Regions from separate parts of the Mesorhizobium sp. M1163 genome, predicted to be linked through region 1. Evidence: predicted binding sites of a transcription regulator. Region 1 holds the regulator's gene; each other region holds the start of a gene.

Evidence for each region. Region 1 encodes HrcA, which represses chaperone genes, less so after heat shock. Its sites were predicted from a motif close to GTTAGCACTCNCNNNNNGNGAGTGCTAAC; they were not measured.
Region 2: a site for HrcA is predicted at 2,841-2,869, ahead of NKH43_RS04340 (co-chaperone GroES). Genes of this name have one in related genera too.
Region 3: a site for HrcA is predicted at 1,730-1,758, ahead of groES (co-chaperone GroES). Genes of this name have one in related genera too.

The regions. Positions count from the first base shown of each region.
Region 1 covers NZ_JAMYMF010000013.1:108,305-113,362, forward strand. The annotation lists gene cysK (cysteine synthase A) at 1-217, opposite strand, end outside; gene NKH43_RS14820 (LysE family translocator) at 382-999, opposite strand; gene NKH43_RS14825 (PQQ-dependent sugar dehydrogenase) at 1,087-2,442, opposite strand; gene NKH43_RS14830 (hypothetical protein) at 2,544-2,741, opposite strand; gene hrcA (heat-inducible transcriptional repressor HrcA) at 2,775-3,887, opposite strand; gene rph (ribonuclease PH) at 4,020-4,736, shown strand; gene NKH43_RS14845 (VOC family protein) at 4,770-5,058, shown strand, end outside.
Region 2 covers NZ_JAMYMF010000003.1:149,246-154,303, reverse strand. The annotation lists gene NKH43_RS04350 (hypothetical protein) at 486-647, opposite strand; gene groL (chaperonin GroEL) at 730-2,349, opposite strand; gene NKH43_RS04340 (co-chaperone GroES) at 2,452-2,790, opposite strand; gene NKH43_RS04335 (hypothetical protein) at 3,034-3,306, shown strand; gene NKH43_RS04330 (DUF1488 family protein) at 3,303-3,569, shown strand; gene NKH43_RS04325 (hypothetical protein) at 3,566-3,790, opposite strand; gene NKH43_RS04320 (hypothetical protein) at 3,835-4,050, opposite strand; gene NKH43_RS04315 (DUF3168 domain-containing protein) at 4,317-4,727, shown strand.
Region 3 covers NZ_JAMYMF010000046.1:14,332-19,389, reverse strand. The annotation lists gene groL (chaperonin GroEL) at 1-1,317, opposite strand, end outside; gene groES (co-chaperone GroES) at 1,381-1,677, opposite strand; gene bioZ (3-oxopimeloyl-[acyl-carrier-protein] synthase BioZ) at 2,108-3,091, opposite strand; gene NKH43_RS31020 (adenosylmethionine--8-amino-7-oxononanoate transaminase) at 3,088-4,353, opposite strand; gene bioD (dethiobiotin synthase) at 4,353-4,988, opposite strand; gene NKH43_RS31010 (8-amino-7-oxononanoate synthase) at 4,985-5,058, opposite strand, start outside.

The DNA.
Region 1 (5,058 bases):
AAGCCTCCAGTGCCTCGATCATCGACACGCCGATGCGGTCCTTGACCGAGGCGATCGGGTTGAAGAATTCGAGCTTGGCCAGCAGATTGGCGACGACACCCTTCTCCCTGGCGAATTTGTCGAGCCGCACCAACGGCGTGTCGCCGATCGTCTCGGTGATCGAATTATAGATGCGGCCGCGGCCGGGCACGTGTGTGGGGGTGGCGGGTTTGTTCATTGATTTTCCTCCCAGAGGTCAAGCGGCAAGAGTCGGGCGGGCATAAGATAGAGCCATCCGCCGCGCAAGATAGGCTGTCGATCGAAAATATCCGAGTGAAGTTCGTGCCGAATACCCCGCCTTGGAAAGGTGTGACAATTCCTGGCCGGCTTGGCGAAAGAGGTCTATTGGCGGGCGGCGATAGCTGCCGCTGCCCCGATCATGAAACCGGCGGCGGTGCGATTGAGTGCCCTCAGCGCCCGCGGCGACTTCAGGAACCAGCGCGCCTTGGCCGCGAGCGCCAGATAAGGCACCAGCACCACGAGCAGGACGACGATGGTGAGCGCGACAAGGATGCCGTAATCGACCAGCGTGATCGTCTTCAGATCGACGATGGTCGGGGTGATGGCGAGGTAGAAGATCATCGTCTTCGGATTGCCGAGCGTGACGGCGAGACCAGCTACAAAGCTGGATGCCAACCCGCCCTTGCCTTTCTTCGCCTCCACCGTTTCGGGCGTGATGCCGCTCGTCCAGAAACGCCAGCCAAGAAAAGCGAGGTAGGCGACGCCCAGCCATTTGATGACCAGAAAGACCATGCCAAAGGTCTGTGCGACGAAAGCCAGGCCGAGCACCACGGCCGTGAGATAGGTCAGGTCGCCGAGCATCAGCCCGAAGGACATGGCCAGCGACGCGCGGAAGCCCGAACCCAGCGCTCGCGCAACGAGCGCGGTGACGCCGGGGCCGGGGATGGCTGCGGCGATGCCGAGGGCAGCACTATAGGCGAGGAACCCGGTGAGCGTCATGATTCGCGCTTGTCGCACAATGTGGAAGTTGGGTGAATTCCCTCGGCCCGGATTCGATTGCACCAGCGCAGCAGGCGACACCGCCGTTCAAGAGCGGCCGTCTTCGTAGGTAACGCGCCAGATGGTGCCGTTGCCGTCCTCGGTGACGATCAGCGAGCCGTCCTTGGCGATGGCGATACCGACCGGGCGGCCCCAGACGGCGTCGTTCGAGATAACGAGGCCGGTCATGAAGTCCTCATATTCGCCGGTCGGCTTGCCATCCCTGAATTTGAGCCTCACCACCTTGTAGCCGGTCCTGGCGCCACGGTTCCACGAACCATGCATGGTGACGAAGGCGTCACCCTGATAATCCGCCGGGAAGTTGTTGCCGTCGTAGAAGGCTATATTCATCGGCGCCGAATGCGCCTGCATCAGTACGTCCGGGACAGTGGCCTTGCCGGCTAGGTCGAGCCGCTCGCCCTGATGGCGCGGATCCTCGTGATTGCCGATGTAGTACCAAGGCCAACCATAGAATCCGCCGTCCTTGACTACAGTTGCAAATTCGAACGGCACATTGTCGCCGAGTTCGTCGCGCTCATTGACGACGCACCACAATGCGCCGGTGGCGGGCTGCACGGTCATGCCCGTACAGTTGCGCAGGCCGGTGGCGACAGTTCGGGGATTTTTCCCATCCGGATCGAAGGCGAGCACATCGGCACGGCCGTCCTCGGAGCCCCAGGCCGCCCCGAGCGGCTTTGATTTGGCCCAGGCGTCGAGGCCGCTATCCGGCTCCTTGCCTATGTCCTCGGCGACGTTCGAGGCGGAGCCAACCGACAGATAAAGCGTCTTGCCGTCCGGCGAGAAGGCGATGTCGCGGGTCGTGTGACCGCCCGACGGGATTTTGGCGACAATGGTTTCTGGTTTACCGGATGCCTTTAGGTCACCGTCGCGATAAGGAAAGCGGACGATGCTGTCGCTGTTTGCGACATAGACCCATTGCGGCTTGTCTCCTGGCGGATAGAAGGCGATGCCGTAGGGATAACTGAGCCCCTTGGCGAAGATCGCTTTCTCGATGGGCTTGGCGCTGCCCTCGGCGAGACGATAGACACGTATCTGGTCGGCATGGCTGTTGGCAACGAACAGGTCGCCATTCGGAGCGACGCGCACGACGCGCGGATTGACGATGCCGGATGCGATCAGTTCGGCCGAAAAGCCCGGCGGCAAATCTGGCTTGGCCCTTTCGGGCCGTTCCGCCACGCCGGCGCCGTTCGACGCGGATTGGGCGGGATCGGCTGGCGGCATGTCTTGCGGCCCGATCAGGCGGCGGGTGCCAGGCCTGTCGGCGTGCCAATCGCCAAAAGCGGCTTCGCCTTTGAGCACCTTCTGATCCGCCTGCTGGGCGGCTGCCGGTGTCGCAACAAGGAGAGCAGCGGCAATGGCCGCAAAGCCGCCAGATCGGATCATCAACGTCCTCCGGGATTCGCCTCGAAAAGGGCAAACGGGATGAGGCATTGGTCGTTCCAAGCGGCCGTCCAGCACACGAGGATTTGAAGCCGAACCCCGATTCACTTGCCGGCGGCGTAGAAATCGTCGTCGAGGCGCTTTTCCAGCGCGACCAGATCGGCCGGCAGCGGCAAGCCCATGGCCCGCATCTCTTGCAGCTTCTCGCGCAACTGCTCTTGCACCTCGTGCTGATCCTCTGGCTGGTTGATCATTTCTTCGAGCAGCAGGCTGATCTGGGCCTTGAACGATTCCAGCGCCATTCTTTTTCTCCTTGCGGCAGGCCGCGGCGGCTCCTAGCGCAGCATGCGCGAAATCAGCTGCGCGGTATAGTCGACCATCGGTACTATGCGCGCATAATTCAGCCGCGTCGGCCCGATGACGCCGAGCGCACCGACGACGCGGGCGTCCTTGTCGCGATAGGGTGCCACCACCAGTGATGAGCCCGACAGAGAAAACAGCTTGTTTTCCGAACCGATGAAGATGCGCACGCCCGGGCCCTCCTCGGCGAGGTCGAGGAGTTGGATCAGTCCGTCCTGGGTTTCGAGATCCTCGAAGAGATGCCGCAGCAATTCGATGTCGGCCTGGGCAGTGACGTTTTCCAGGAGATTGGCGCGGCCGCGCACGATAAGCCGCCCAGGCACCCCGCTTTCGGCGCCTGCCCAGACCGCCAGGCCCTTCTCGACCAGATCCTGTGAAAGCGTATCGAGGGCTGCCCTGGTCTCTTCCTTGATGCGGGCGATCTCGACCCGCGCTTCGGCCAGGGTGCGGCCGCGAATATGGGCGTTGAGGAAATTGGAGGCTTCGTGCAATTGCGAGACGGTGATGCCGGCGGGCAGATCGACGACGCGATTTTCGACGTCGCCGTTCTGCGAGACCAGCACGGCCAACGCCTTGGTCGGCTCGAGCTGGATGAATTCGATGTGCTTCAGCGCCACCTCGTTCTTGGCGGCGAGCACAAGGCCGGCGCCGCGCGACATGCCGGACAGCATCTGGCTGGCCTCGGTCAGCATATGCTCCAGCGTCGCGCCCGAGCCGGAGGCGCGCACCTGCGCCTCGATGGTGCGGCGCTCCTCGTCGGAGAGGTCACCGAGTTCCATGAACGCATCGACGAAGAAGCGCAGGCCAGCCTGGGTCGGCAGACGGCCGGCCGAAATATGCGGCGCATAGATCAGGCCGAGATGCTCGAGGTCGCTCATGACGTTGCGGATGGTGGCCGGCGATAGCGACGACGGCAGGATGCGCGACAGGCTGCGCGAGCCGACCGGCTCGCCATCCCTCAGATAAGAATCGACGATGCGCCGGAAGATGTCGCGCGAACGCATGTCGAGCGATTGAAGCGCGGGCGATTGCAGCGCGTGCGACGGGAGCACGTGCGATTGCGAACCGGGATCGACTGCCTTGGTCATTTCGAGCCAAAAACCTCCGGCCCGAAGATATAGACTTCCGCGGCGTCGGCGCAACCGGTCCATTTTCCTTTGCGCCTCACGCCCCGTGCGGCTACAAGCCGGCCAAGATCCCGAAGAAAGAAAGAAGCCTGAATGCGCCCTTCCAAACGCCAGTTCGACGAAATGCGCCCCATCTCCTTCGAGCGCGGCGTCTCCAAGCATGCGGAAGGCTCGTGCCTGGTGAAGTTCGGCGACACGCATGTGCTGTGCACGGCCAGCCTGGAGGAAAAGGTGCCGGGTTGGATGCGCAACTCCGGTAAGGGCTGGGTGACGGCGGAATACGGCATGCTGCCGCGTTCGACCGGCGAGCGCATGCGCCGCGAGGCTTCGGCCGGCAAACAAGGCGGCCGCACGCTGGAGATCCAGCGGCTGATCGGCCGCTCCCTGCGCGCCGTGGTCGATCTGCAGGCGCTCGGCGAGCAGCAGATCACCGTCGACTGTGATGTGATCCAGGCCGATGGCGGCACGCGCACCGCTTCGATCACCGGCGGCTGGGTGGCGCTTTACGATTGCCTGCGCTGGATGGAAGCCCGCCAAATGGCGAGCCTGGGCAAGGTGCTGAAGGATCACGTTGCGGCGATCTCCTGCGGCATCCATGATGGCCAGCCGGTCATCGACCTTGACTATATCGAGGATTCCTCGGCCGGAACCGACGCCAATTTCGTCATGACCGGCAAGGGCGGCATCGTCGAGATCCAGGGCACGGCCGAGGGCGAACCGTTCTCGGAAGAGCAGTTCGCGGCCTTGATGGGGCTGGCCAAGAAAGGCATTCAGCGCCTGGTCAGCCTGCAGCAGATGGCGGTGGACTGATCTTCAGTTTATGACGATGAGGGTGACGATCCTGTGACTCCTTCCGCAATCCTGGAATCAGCACTCTACGTGACGGATCTTGCTGCCGCGGAACGGTTCTATTCGGGCGTCCTCGGGCTCGATCCGCTCGGCAAGGTCGAGGGCAGGCATCTCTTCTTCCGCTGCGGCGACGGCGTGCTGCTTATCTTCAATGCCGAGGCGACGAAAGTGCCGCCGCCGGCCGACGCCAGGCTGCCAGTGCCGCCGCATGGCGCCGTCGGCGAGGGCCATCTCTGTTTCGCCGCAAGCGCCGACGAGATCGTGCGCTGGAAAGCGCACCTGG
Region 2 (5,058 bases), on a different contig from region 1:
GATGAAGATATAGCGGGCGGTTCGTCGAGGGGAAGACGGCTCCCGCGAGGCGTCAGCGCAGGATGTTGGCTGCCCTGCGCGAGTAGGTGGTGCCGTCGAGTTGGGCGAGCATGAAGGTCGGCACGCGCCAGCGTCGGCAGCAGCGACGCCGACCGGATGCCGTTTGCCGTGCGGAATTCGCCCGTTGCCGCTCCATTGCTCAACCTGGGCGGCTCCACGATGGTCCAGTCGAGCCTGGATTGAACGATCAGGCTTTCCTTCACCTCGTGGTCCACCACCTCATGGCGCAGAACCAACGGTACGATGACGCCGCCAAGTAGCGGCCCCAGTTGCCGCCGCTCGGAGATAAGCTTGACCGCACCATGCAGGCACTGACGGCGCTTGTGCGTTCGGGCAAGAATCGCATTCAGCTGGCGCTGATCAGCGACGAGACGCGATAAGGGTCTGGTGCCGCGCTTGCGCGGGGTGCCGAGGATTGGCAATCGTCACATGGGACGCTTGTCCGCGATCTTTTTCGGGTCGCGGCCTATCGTGCCGGCGTCGGCTTTCCTGTGCTTGTCGGCAAGCCTGCGAATGCGATCGAAGCGGCTTTCCTCTGCCACTTTGGTCTTCGTGGCTGCATTTGGCTTCGGGACGAATGCGATCATGGATCGATCTCCTTGCCGATGGCGCGCGCCGGGGAATATCCCCCGGCGGCTGTCTTTCAGGCTTGTTTCCGGCAGCGGCTGGTCAATAGCCCATGCCGCCGGGCGAAGCAGCGGCTTCCTTGGCTGAAACGTCTGTGATCATGGCCTCAGCAGTGATCAGTAGCGCCGCAATCGAGCCCGCGTCCTGCAGCGCCGTCCGCACCACCTTCGCGGGGTCGACGATGCCGGCCTTGATCATGTCGACATAGACCTCGTTCTGGGCATCGAAGCCCTGATTGTGGTCCTTGCTGTCGGCGAGTTTGCCGACGACAATCGAACCTTCGACGCCGGAATTCTCGGCGATCTGCCGGATCGGCGCTTCGAGCGCTCTCGACACGATCGAAATGCCCGCCGTTACATCGGCATTGGCTCCGGTCAGCCCGTTCAGCACAGCCTTGGCGCGCAGCAACGCGACGCCGCCGCCGGGAACGATGCCTTCCTCGACGGCCGCGCGGGTGGCGTTCAGCGCATCGTCGATGCGGTCCTTCTTTTCCTTGACCTCGGATTCGGTGGCGCCGCCGACGCGGATGACGGCAACGCCGCCCGCCAGCTTGGCGAGACGTTCCTGCAGCTTCTCCTTGTCGTAGTCGGAAGTGGTTTCCTCGATCTGCCCCTTGATCTGCTGGACGCGCGCCTGGATGGTGGCCTTCTCGCCGGCGCCGTCGATGATCGTGGTGGTGTCCTTCTCGATCAGCACGCGCTTGGCGCGGCCGAGCATGTCTATGGTGATGTTCTCCAGCTTGATGCCGAGATCCTCGGAAATCATCTGTCCGGCGGTGAGCACGGCGATGTCTTCCAGCATCGCCTTGCGGCGGTCACCGAAGCCAGGCGCCTTGACGGCCGCGACCTTGAGGCCGCCGCGCAGCTTGTTGACGACCAGCGTCGCCAGCGCTTCGCCCTCGACGTCCTCGGAGATGATCAACAGCGGCCTGCCGCTTTGCACCACGGCTTCGAGGATGGGCAGCAGCGCCTGCAGATTGCCGAGCTTCTTTTCGTGGATGAGCACGTAAGGGTCTTCCAGCTCGGCGCGCATCTTCTCGGCATTGGTGACGAAATAGGGCGAGAGATAGCCACGGTCGAACTGCATGCCTTCGACGACGTCGAGTTCGGTTTCGGCGGTCTTGGCCTCCTCAACGGTGATGACGCCGTCATTGCCGACCTTGTCCATCGCCTTGGCGATCATGGCACCGACGCTGGTGTCGCCATTGGCGGCAATGGTGCCGACCTGCGCGATCTCGCCTGAGGACTTGACCTTCTTGGCTCGAGCCTGGATTTCCTTGACGACGGCGGTGACGGCAAGGTCGATGCCGCGCTTGAGGTCCATCGGGTTCATGCCGGCGGCAACGAATTTGGCGCCCTCGCGCAGGATGGAAGCGGCAAGCACCGTGGCGGTGGTGGTGCCGTCGCCGGCGAGGTCGTTGGTCTTCGAGGCCACTTCGCGCACCATCTGTGCGCCCATGTTCTCGAACTTGTCGGAAAGTTCGATTTCCTTGGCCACAGTCACCCCGTCCTTGGTGATGCGCGGCGCGCCATAGGCCTTGTCGATGATGACGTTGCGGCCCTTAGGGCCGAGCGTCACCTTGACGGCGTTGTTGAGGATTTCGACACCGCGCAGCATGCGGTCACGCGCGTCGGTGGAAAATTTGATTTCTTTGGCAGACATGATTTTTTCCAGTTCGGTTGGTTGTGGCAAGACGCTTGCAGCGCGCCTGAATCAAAGCTTGGAGCATCCTTTGCGCGCCCGGCAGGGCGCGCGGCATTCCAGTCAGGCGGCCTTCTTGGCAGCCACGGTTTTGTCGATGATGCCCATCTCGCTCTTCTCGATGATGCCCATGATGTCGGCCTCCTTCATGATCAGAAGGTCCTCGCCGTCTATCTTGACCTCGGTGCCGGACCATTTGCCGAACAGGATGAGGTCGCCGGCCTTGACGTCGAGCGCCATCAGCGCGCCGCTTTCGTCCCGCGCGCCCGGCCCGACGGCGATCACTTCGCCTTCCTGCGGTTTTTCCTTGGCATTGTCGGGGATGATGATGCCGCCCTTGGATTTGGTGTCGCTTTCGGCGCGCCGAATGACGACGCGATCGTGGAGTGGCCGGAATTTCATGGGGACTCTTTCTGGGGCCGGCTTAGGCGGCCGCCCCTCTCTATAGGCGCCTTGGCACTCGATTGATAGGAGTGCCAAAAAATATTCATGGGGTATGTCAAATATTGAATGAATTATTTTGCCTGGCTATCCCTTGGTGTTCGGGCATTGCCGAATATTAATGAAATTGAATTTCTGTCTTTGAACACCTATTTTATGGTGAAGTTCACACTCACGACTTTCGCTGCAAGGGAGATTTTACCGATGGCCGAAGGCAATCAGAACATCATGGAAAAAGCTCAGGCTCGCTTCATGGAAAATCAAAAGAAAACGGCGGAGCGGAACAAGGCAACTGCCGAATATCTCTCGGAGGCCAAGGCCAGGGCGATCAAAACGGCAAGACTGAGGGAATTGCGACTGGCCAAGGAAGAGGCGGATCGCGCGGCGGCAGCTCTGAATCCGGTCGCCCCAAAGAAGAAGCGGGCGGCGCGGACAGTCAAGCAGGCCGTATCCGCATCGACGGAGGCCAAATCATGAGCCTGACATTTCCCAATCCCAGCCGCAGCTACGACGAGGCAAGCAAACGCATCCGCTTCGTCGGCCATGACGGCATGTTCCAGATTTCCTTCTCTGTCGCAACCGATGCCATCTCCAAAGTGCAGCCGGGAACGGCGGCCTCGGAAGCTACCTATCTGGCGGCCTTCGACACGGCTTCCAGCTCGATCCACGATGTCGCCAGGAATGCCTATGCCCGCACCCGCAGGAGCATATATGTGCTGACTGCGGCCGATTTTCGCTAGATCCGTCGCGATCCGTCCACAAGACGCTTTCTCGGGGCTTCCGGTCCGCCTGCATCCGCCGCGATGTCACGACTGTTCAGCCGATCGACCATCGCGTGCGCATCGCACGTGTTCATGCCGACCATGGATTGCTGCTTGAGCTCGACAGGCTGGCCGGTGAAGACGTAGAAGACGGTCCAGCTGTGAGGACGTTCCATACGCAGCGCGTAGCGGTTTGCCATCTTGGCATCCTTTAGTTTCCGCCCGATCGATGAATGTCGCGCGGTCAGGCTTGGGCGACGAAGAATATTGCCGCCAGGATAAGCACCGTCCACAAAACGACGAACAGCTTCAGGGCCAGGCTACCGTGCGCCGAGAGCAGCTCCCGAGTGCGGTTGACCAAATTCTTGATGGTCATCGACATGGTCGGCGCCGCAATCGCGACCGGCCGCGCCCTGACCCCAAGCTTTCCGAAAACAGGCAGCAGCGATGGCTCGCGCACGAAAACGACCTCGAATGTTTGGAAACCAGAATCTTCATAGCATCGTTCTTCGAACGCCCTGCACGCCAAATGAATTCGCGTCACCCTCAAGGGCGTCCGTGACGCGAAAGGCCGCGGCGTCGCGGGTTCCAGTAGCAGGGCTTATTCCCGAGATCATGAAGGTTCATAATCCGTATGAGACGCGCTGATTCGCGCTTTGCCGGGATGCCGCCATGCAACGCAGCTACGCAGCAGGGAGGTCGACGCGACGGGCGAGGGGAAAGACAATGACCGCGCCACCCGTCGAATTGCAGAAGGCCATATTCGAGGCAGTGAATGGCGATCCCGATTTATCGGCGGCACTGGGCGACGCAAGATTGTTCGACCGTGCGCCGGAAAATGTTGCGTTTCCCCACATGACCTTCGGCCGCACCAGCGTTTACGACTGGGCTACGGGCACGGAGAACAACGCCGAGCAGTTGCTGACGCTGCATGTCTGGTCGAAGTCCGAGGCCAGCAAGGAAACGCTCGACATCATGGACCTGGTCAGCGCCCGCTTGCGAGATGCGGCACTCTCGCTTGGCGAACATCGCCGCGCCTATCTCAAGCTCGAATTCGCCGAAGCCCGCTACGACGAGGACCTTTCGGCCCACCACGGGCTGCTGCGTTTCCGCGCCATGATCGAGGATGAGGGCTGACCGCCGGCCACTTTCTGTAAGAATCGGGCAATTTTGTTCTTGCTTTGTGCCGGCAGCTATGCTACTAATTTCACTATGGTGCTGATTGGCGCCAACGACCCGCCGCCGAGCGGGTTTTTTTGTTTCAGGTCGGTTCGCCTGAACCTGCCTTCGGTTGCCGGATCGATTGTCCCGGATCGATTGTCGAAGTCGGCGCACACCTGAAGCGATTGCCTTCTCCGCCAAATGATGCCGGTTGTCGGCGAACGATCGGAGGGCTAGGTTAAACTTTGGCGATTTCGCGAGACGGGCGGCGAAATGGCAATCCGGTAATCTCGCGCTTCAGGGGTGT
Region 3 (5,058 bases), on a different contig from region 1:
GATGCCGGCAGCCTGGTCGGCATTGACGCCGGTGACCTTGATGTTGGCCGAAGCGCGCAGCAGTGCGACGCCGCCGCCTGCAACGATGCCTTCTTCCACGGCCGCGCGGGTCGCGTTGAGGGCGTCGTCGACGCGGTCCTTCTTTTCCTTGACTTCGACTTCCGTCGCGCCGCCGACGCGGATCACCGCGACGCCGCCCGCGAGCTTCGCCAGACGTTCCTGCAGCTTCTCCTTGTCGTAGTCCGACGTGGTCTCTTCGATCTGCTGCTTGATCTGGGCAACGCGGCCCTGGATCTCGTCCTTCTTGCCGGCGCCGTCGACAATGGTGGTGTTCTCCTTGGAGATCGACACCTTCTTGGCGCGGCCGAGCATGTTGAGGCCGACATTCTCGAGCTTGATGCCGAGGTCTTCCGAAATGACCTGGCCACCGGTGAGGATGGCGATGTCTTCCAGCATGGCCTTGCGGCGATCACCGAAGCCCGGCGCCTTGACGGCGGCGATCTTCAGGCCACCGCGCAGCTTGTTGACGACCAGCGTGGCCAGAGCCTCGCCTTCGACGTCTTCCGAGATGATGAGCAGCGGCTTGGAGGTCTGCACGACGGCTTCGAGAACCGGCAGCATCGCCTGGAGGTTGGACAGCTTCTTCTCGTGCAGGAGGATGTAGACGTCCTCGAGCTCGGCAACCATCTTGTCGGCGTTGGTGACGAAGTAGGGCGAGAGATAGCCGCGGTCGAACTGCATGCCTTCGACGACTTCCAGCTCGGTCTCGGCGGTCTTGGCCTCCTCGACGGTAATGACGCCCTCATTGCCGACCTTCTGCATCGCTTCAGCGATCATCGAGCCGACCGAAGCATCGCCATTGCCGGCGATCGTGCCGACCTGGGCAACTTCCTCGGAGGTCTTGATCTTCTTGGCAGCGTTGCCGAGAGCCGCGACGACTTCGGTCACGGCCAGGTCGATGCCGCGCTTCAGGTCCATCGGGTTCATGCCGGCGGCAACCGCCTTGTTACCTTCCTGGACGATCGACTGCGCCAGAACGGTCGCGGTCGTGGTGCCATCACCGGCGATGTCGTTGGTCTTCGAAGCAACTTCGCGGATCATCTGCGCGCCCATGTTTTCGAACTTGTCGGAAAGTTCGATTTCCTTGGCGACGGTGACGCCGTCCTTGGTGATGCGCGGTGCGCCGAACGACTTGTCGATGACGACGTTGCGGCCCTTGGGACCGAGGGTCACCTTCACCGCATCGGCGAGGATGTTGATGCCGTGAAGCATGCGCTCACGGGCATCGCGGGAGAATTTTACGTCTTTGGCAGCCATTTTTTAGCTCCTGGCAGGGGCTTGCGATCAAGCCCGAAATTCAGTTGACGGTGAGGCCGATAATCAGCCGATGATGCCCATAATGTCGGATTCCTTCATGATCAGAAGGTCTTCGCCATTGAGCTTGACTTCGGTGCCCGACCACTTGCCGAACAGGATGCGGTCGCCGGCCTTGACGTCCAGCGGGACCAGCTTGCCGGCTTCGTCGCGAGCGCCGGAGCCGACGGCGATGATCTCGCCTTCCTGCGGCTTTTCCTTCGCCGTATCCGGGATGATGATCCCGCCGGCGGTCTTGGATTCGGATTCGACCCGGCGTACGACCACGCGGTCATGCAGCGGCCGGAAATTCGACTTTGCCATTTTTGGATTTCCTTGGTGCGGATGTTGAACGGTGCTCCGTTGCCGGAGCATGCCTAGCACTCAGCCGAAGCGAGTGCTAACGCGGCAATGAGATAAGCCGCAGGCTCCTGCTAGTCAAGACGGAAGAGCAAAGAGCAAAGAGAAAAGAGAAGACAGCAAAGAGCAGCCAGCAAAGAGCGTGTAAGCATCGAGCCTTTTATGTGAACAATGTCGGGTATCCGACATATATGGGGCGGCTCACCCTTTGTAATTGAGCTTTATTCAGATGGTACGATTGGTGCAACGGGTGTTGCATTTGAACTCATCCAGAGGCTCGCACGGGTGGTGCTGCGTCAGCTTGGTCATGTCGAGCTTCAGAAGGCCATTTTGGCATTGGTTCTGTTGCTCCTATTGCCATTCATGACCAGTCCTGCGCGCGTTAGCCGGCCGGCTAGATTCCAACCACGAGAGCGCCGCCGCTGAGACCCGCACCCGCCGCCGCCAGAAGGATTTTCTCTCCTGGCTGGAATGGCTTCATCTGGTTGGCGAGCGAGAGCGACAGCGGGACCGTCGCGGCCGAAGAGTTGCCGTATTCGGCAATCGTCTTGACAATTGCTTGGTCCGCAATGCCGAGGTTTCTTCCGACCGCGCCGAAAATCCGAGTATTGGCCTGATGCGGCACAAACCGGCCGACATTGTGTGGCCGCACTCCCGCAGTGGCTAGCGCGGTTGTCGAGCAATCGGTCATCATCTCGACGGCCTTTGCGAACACTTCGCGCCCGTCGGTCATCGTCATCCGGGTCTGCCCGAGGTCGAGGTCGCCATGGAACGGCGTGTTGCTTCCTCCTGCGGGAATCTGGATCAGCCCGTAGCGCGAGCCGTCCGAAGCCACCGAGGCACCGAGAATGCCCCGATCAGCATCATCGCACTGACCGATCACCAGGGCGCCGGCGGCATCGGCGAACAAGACTGAGCTCGCGCGCTCGGCTGGATTGATGCGGCGGCTGAGGATGTTGGCGGCGATGACCAGCGCTGGTTTGCCATGCAGGCGGGTGAACCCGTCCGCAAACATGAGCGCATAGATGAAGCCGGCGCAGGCGCCGGTCAGATCGACCGCGCCTGCGCGGCCAAGGCCAAGCTTGTGTGCGACCAGCGGCGCGCTTGGCGGCAGAAGATGGTCGGGCGTCGAGGTGGCAAGCAACAGCAGACCGATGTCGTGGCGCGCAATACCGGCGTTCACCAGCGCCATGTCGCCAGCCCGGGTGGCAAGACCCGACAGCGTGTCTTCGTCCGTTGCCCAGAACCGCGAACGGATTCCGGTACGCCTTTCGATCCAGCCCGGCTCGAGGCCGAGATTGCTCTCGATCTCGGCATTGGCCACCTTGCGCCCAGGCACGTGATGGCCAAGTCCGAGAATGCGCGACGACTTGCTCACGGCCTGGACCCGAAGCGTTCCCCGGCCTCCTCGATGGCGTCATAGAGTCGTTCGAGCTCGTCGCCTGCGATGCAATAGGGTGGCAGAAGGTAGAGGACATTGCCGAGCGGGCGCACAAGCAGGCCGCGCTCGAGGAAGAAAGCGCGCAGCTTCGGACCAATCTCGGCGAGATAACCTGCGGAACCGGTTCGCAGGTCGAGCGCCGCGATCGTTCCCGTGGCTCGACAGTCGGCAAAATATGGATTGTCCCGAAAGCGTTGCAGCCCGACGGCCTGCATCACGCTCAAGGCCGTGATCCGCCCGGCCACTGGCTCGTCGCGCCAGATCTCGACATTGGCGAGTGCTGCCGCACAGGCAATCGGATTGGCGGTGTAGGAGCTCGAATGGAAAAACGTCTTCTTCCGGTCCTCGGAATAGTGCGCCCGGAAGATGGCATCGGTGACAAGCGTTACGGCCAGCGGGATGGTGCCGCCGGTCAAGCCTTTGGAGGTGCACAGGATATCTGGAGAAATCGATGCCTGCTCGCAGGCGAACATGGTTCCGGTGCGTCCCCAGCCGGTCATCACCTCGTCGGCGATCAGCAGCGAGCCGGAGGCCTCAGTGATCTTCTTCAATTCGGCGAGAACCGATGCTGGATACATCAGCATGCCGCCGGCGCCCAGCACCAGCGGCTCGACGATCAAGGCTGCGGCTCGTCGATCGCGGGTCACAGCCTCGAAACGATCCAGCGTCTCCTGCTCGTGCCCCGCGGCCGGAAAGGGGATGATGTCGACCTCGAACAGCAAGGGTTCGTAGGCGGCGTTGAACACGCCACGCGCACCGACGCTCATCGTTCCAATCGTGTCACCATGATAGCTGTGCTCCATGACGACGATGCGCGAGCGCGGCGCGCCGATGTTGCGGAAATAACCGAGCGCCATCTTCAGCGCGACTTCGACTGAGGTCGAGCCACTGTCGGAATAGAACACCCAGTCGAGTCCAGCGGGAGCGAGGCCGACAAGCGCCTTGGCCAAGCGCTCTGCCGGCTCGTGCGTGAAGCCCGCAAAGATAATCTGGTCGAGGCTCGACGCGGTTGTCTCGATTGCCTTCATGATGCGGGGATGGCGGTGGCCATGTGTGACGACCCACCAGGAGGAGATGGCGTCCAGGATGCGGGCGCCGTCGGCCCTGTGGAGATAGGCGCCCTCAGTCAGGACGATTTCTGGGATCGCAGGCTCGAGCGCGTGCTGGGTGAAGGGATGCCACACATGAGACTGCGACATCAGTCACCTCCAGTAATCGAGGCGAAGGCGAAGCCGGCAACCATTGCGTCCCTCAGTGTTTTGCCCGTCAGCACATCGAGGTGCGGCAGCCTGCCGAGCTGCGGCGCACCGCTGAATTCCACGATGGTCCGTTGCGTATCGGCCATCTCATCGCCGATGAAAGCGATGCCCGCCAACGGGATGGAGCGGGCGCGGAGCGCCTCGACCGATAGCAAGGTGTGGTTGATGGTGCCGAGTGTGGTGCGGGCGCACAGAATAACGGGCAGCCGCCATTCAGCGAAGATGTCGATTAACCTTGTGCGCCGGTTGAGCGGCACCATCAGGCCGCCGGAGCCTTCGATGACGAGCGGCGTCGGTAGGACGGGAAAAGCAAGATCGGCAGCCTTGATCGCCACGCCGTCGATCTCGGCCGAACGATGCGGCGACAGCGGGCTCCGCAAGCGGTAGGCTTCCGGCAGCACGCGCTCTGAGGGCAAGCCGGCAAGCCGCGCGACAACCTCGCTGTCGGTCTCGCCGTCGAGACCCGATTGCACCGGTTTCCAGTAAAAGCCGTCCAGCAAACCGGCGAGCCCAGCCGCAAACACGGTCTTGCCAACTCCGGTATCCGTTCCGGTGATGACGATGCGTTGGGTCATATCGCCTCCGGTGATGTTTGGGCCAACACCTCGACCAGCGCCTCGACCATGGCGGAAATGTCGGCTTCGC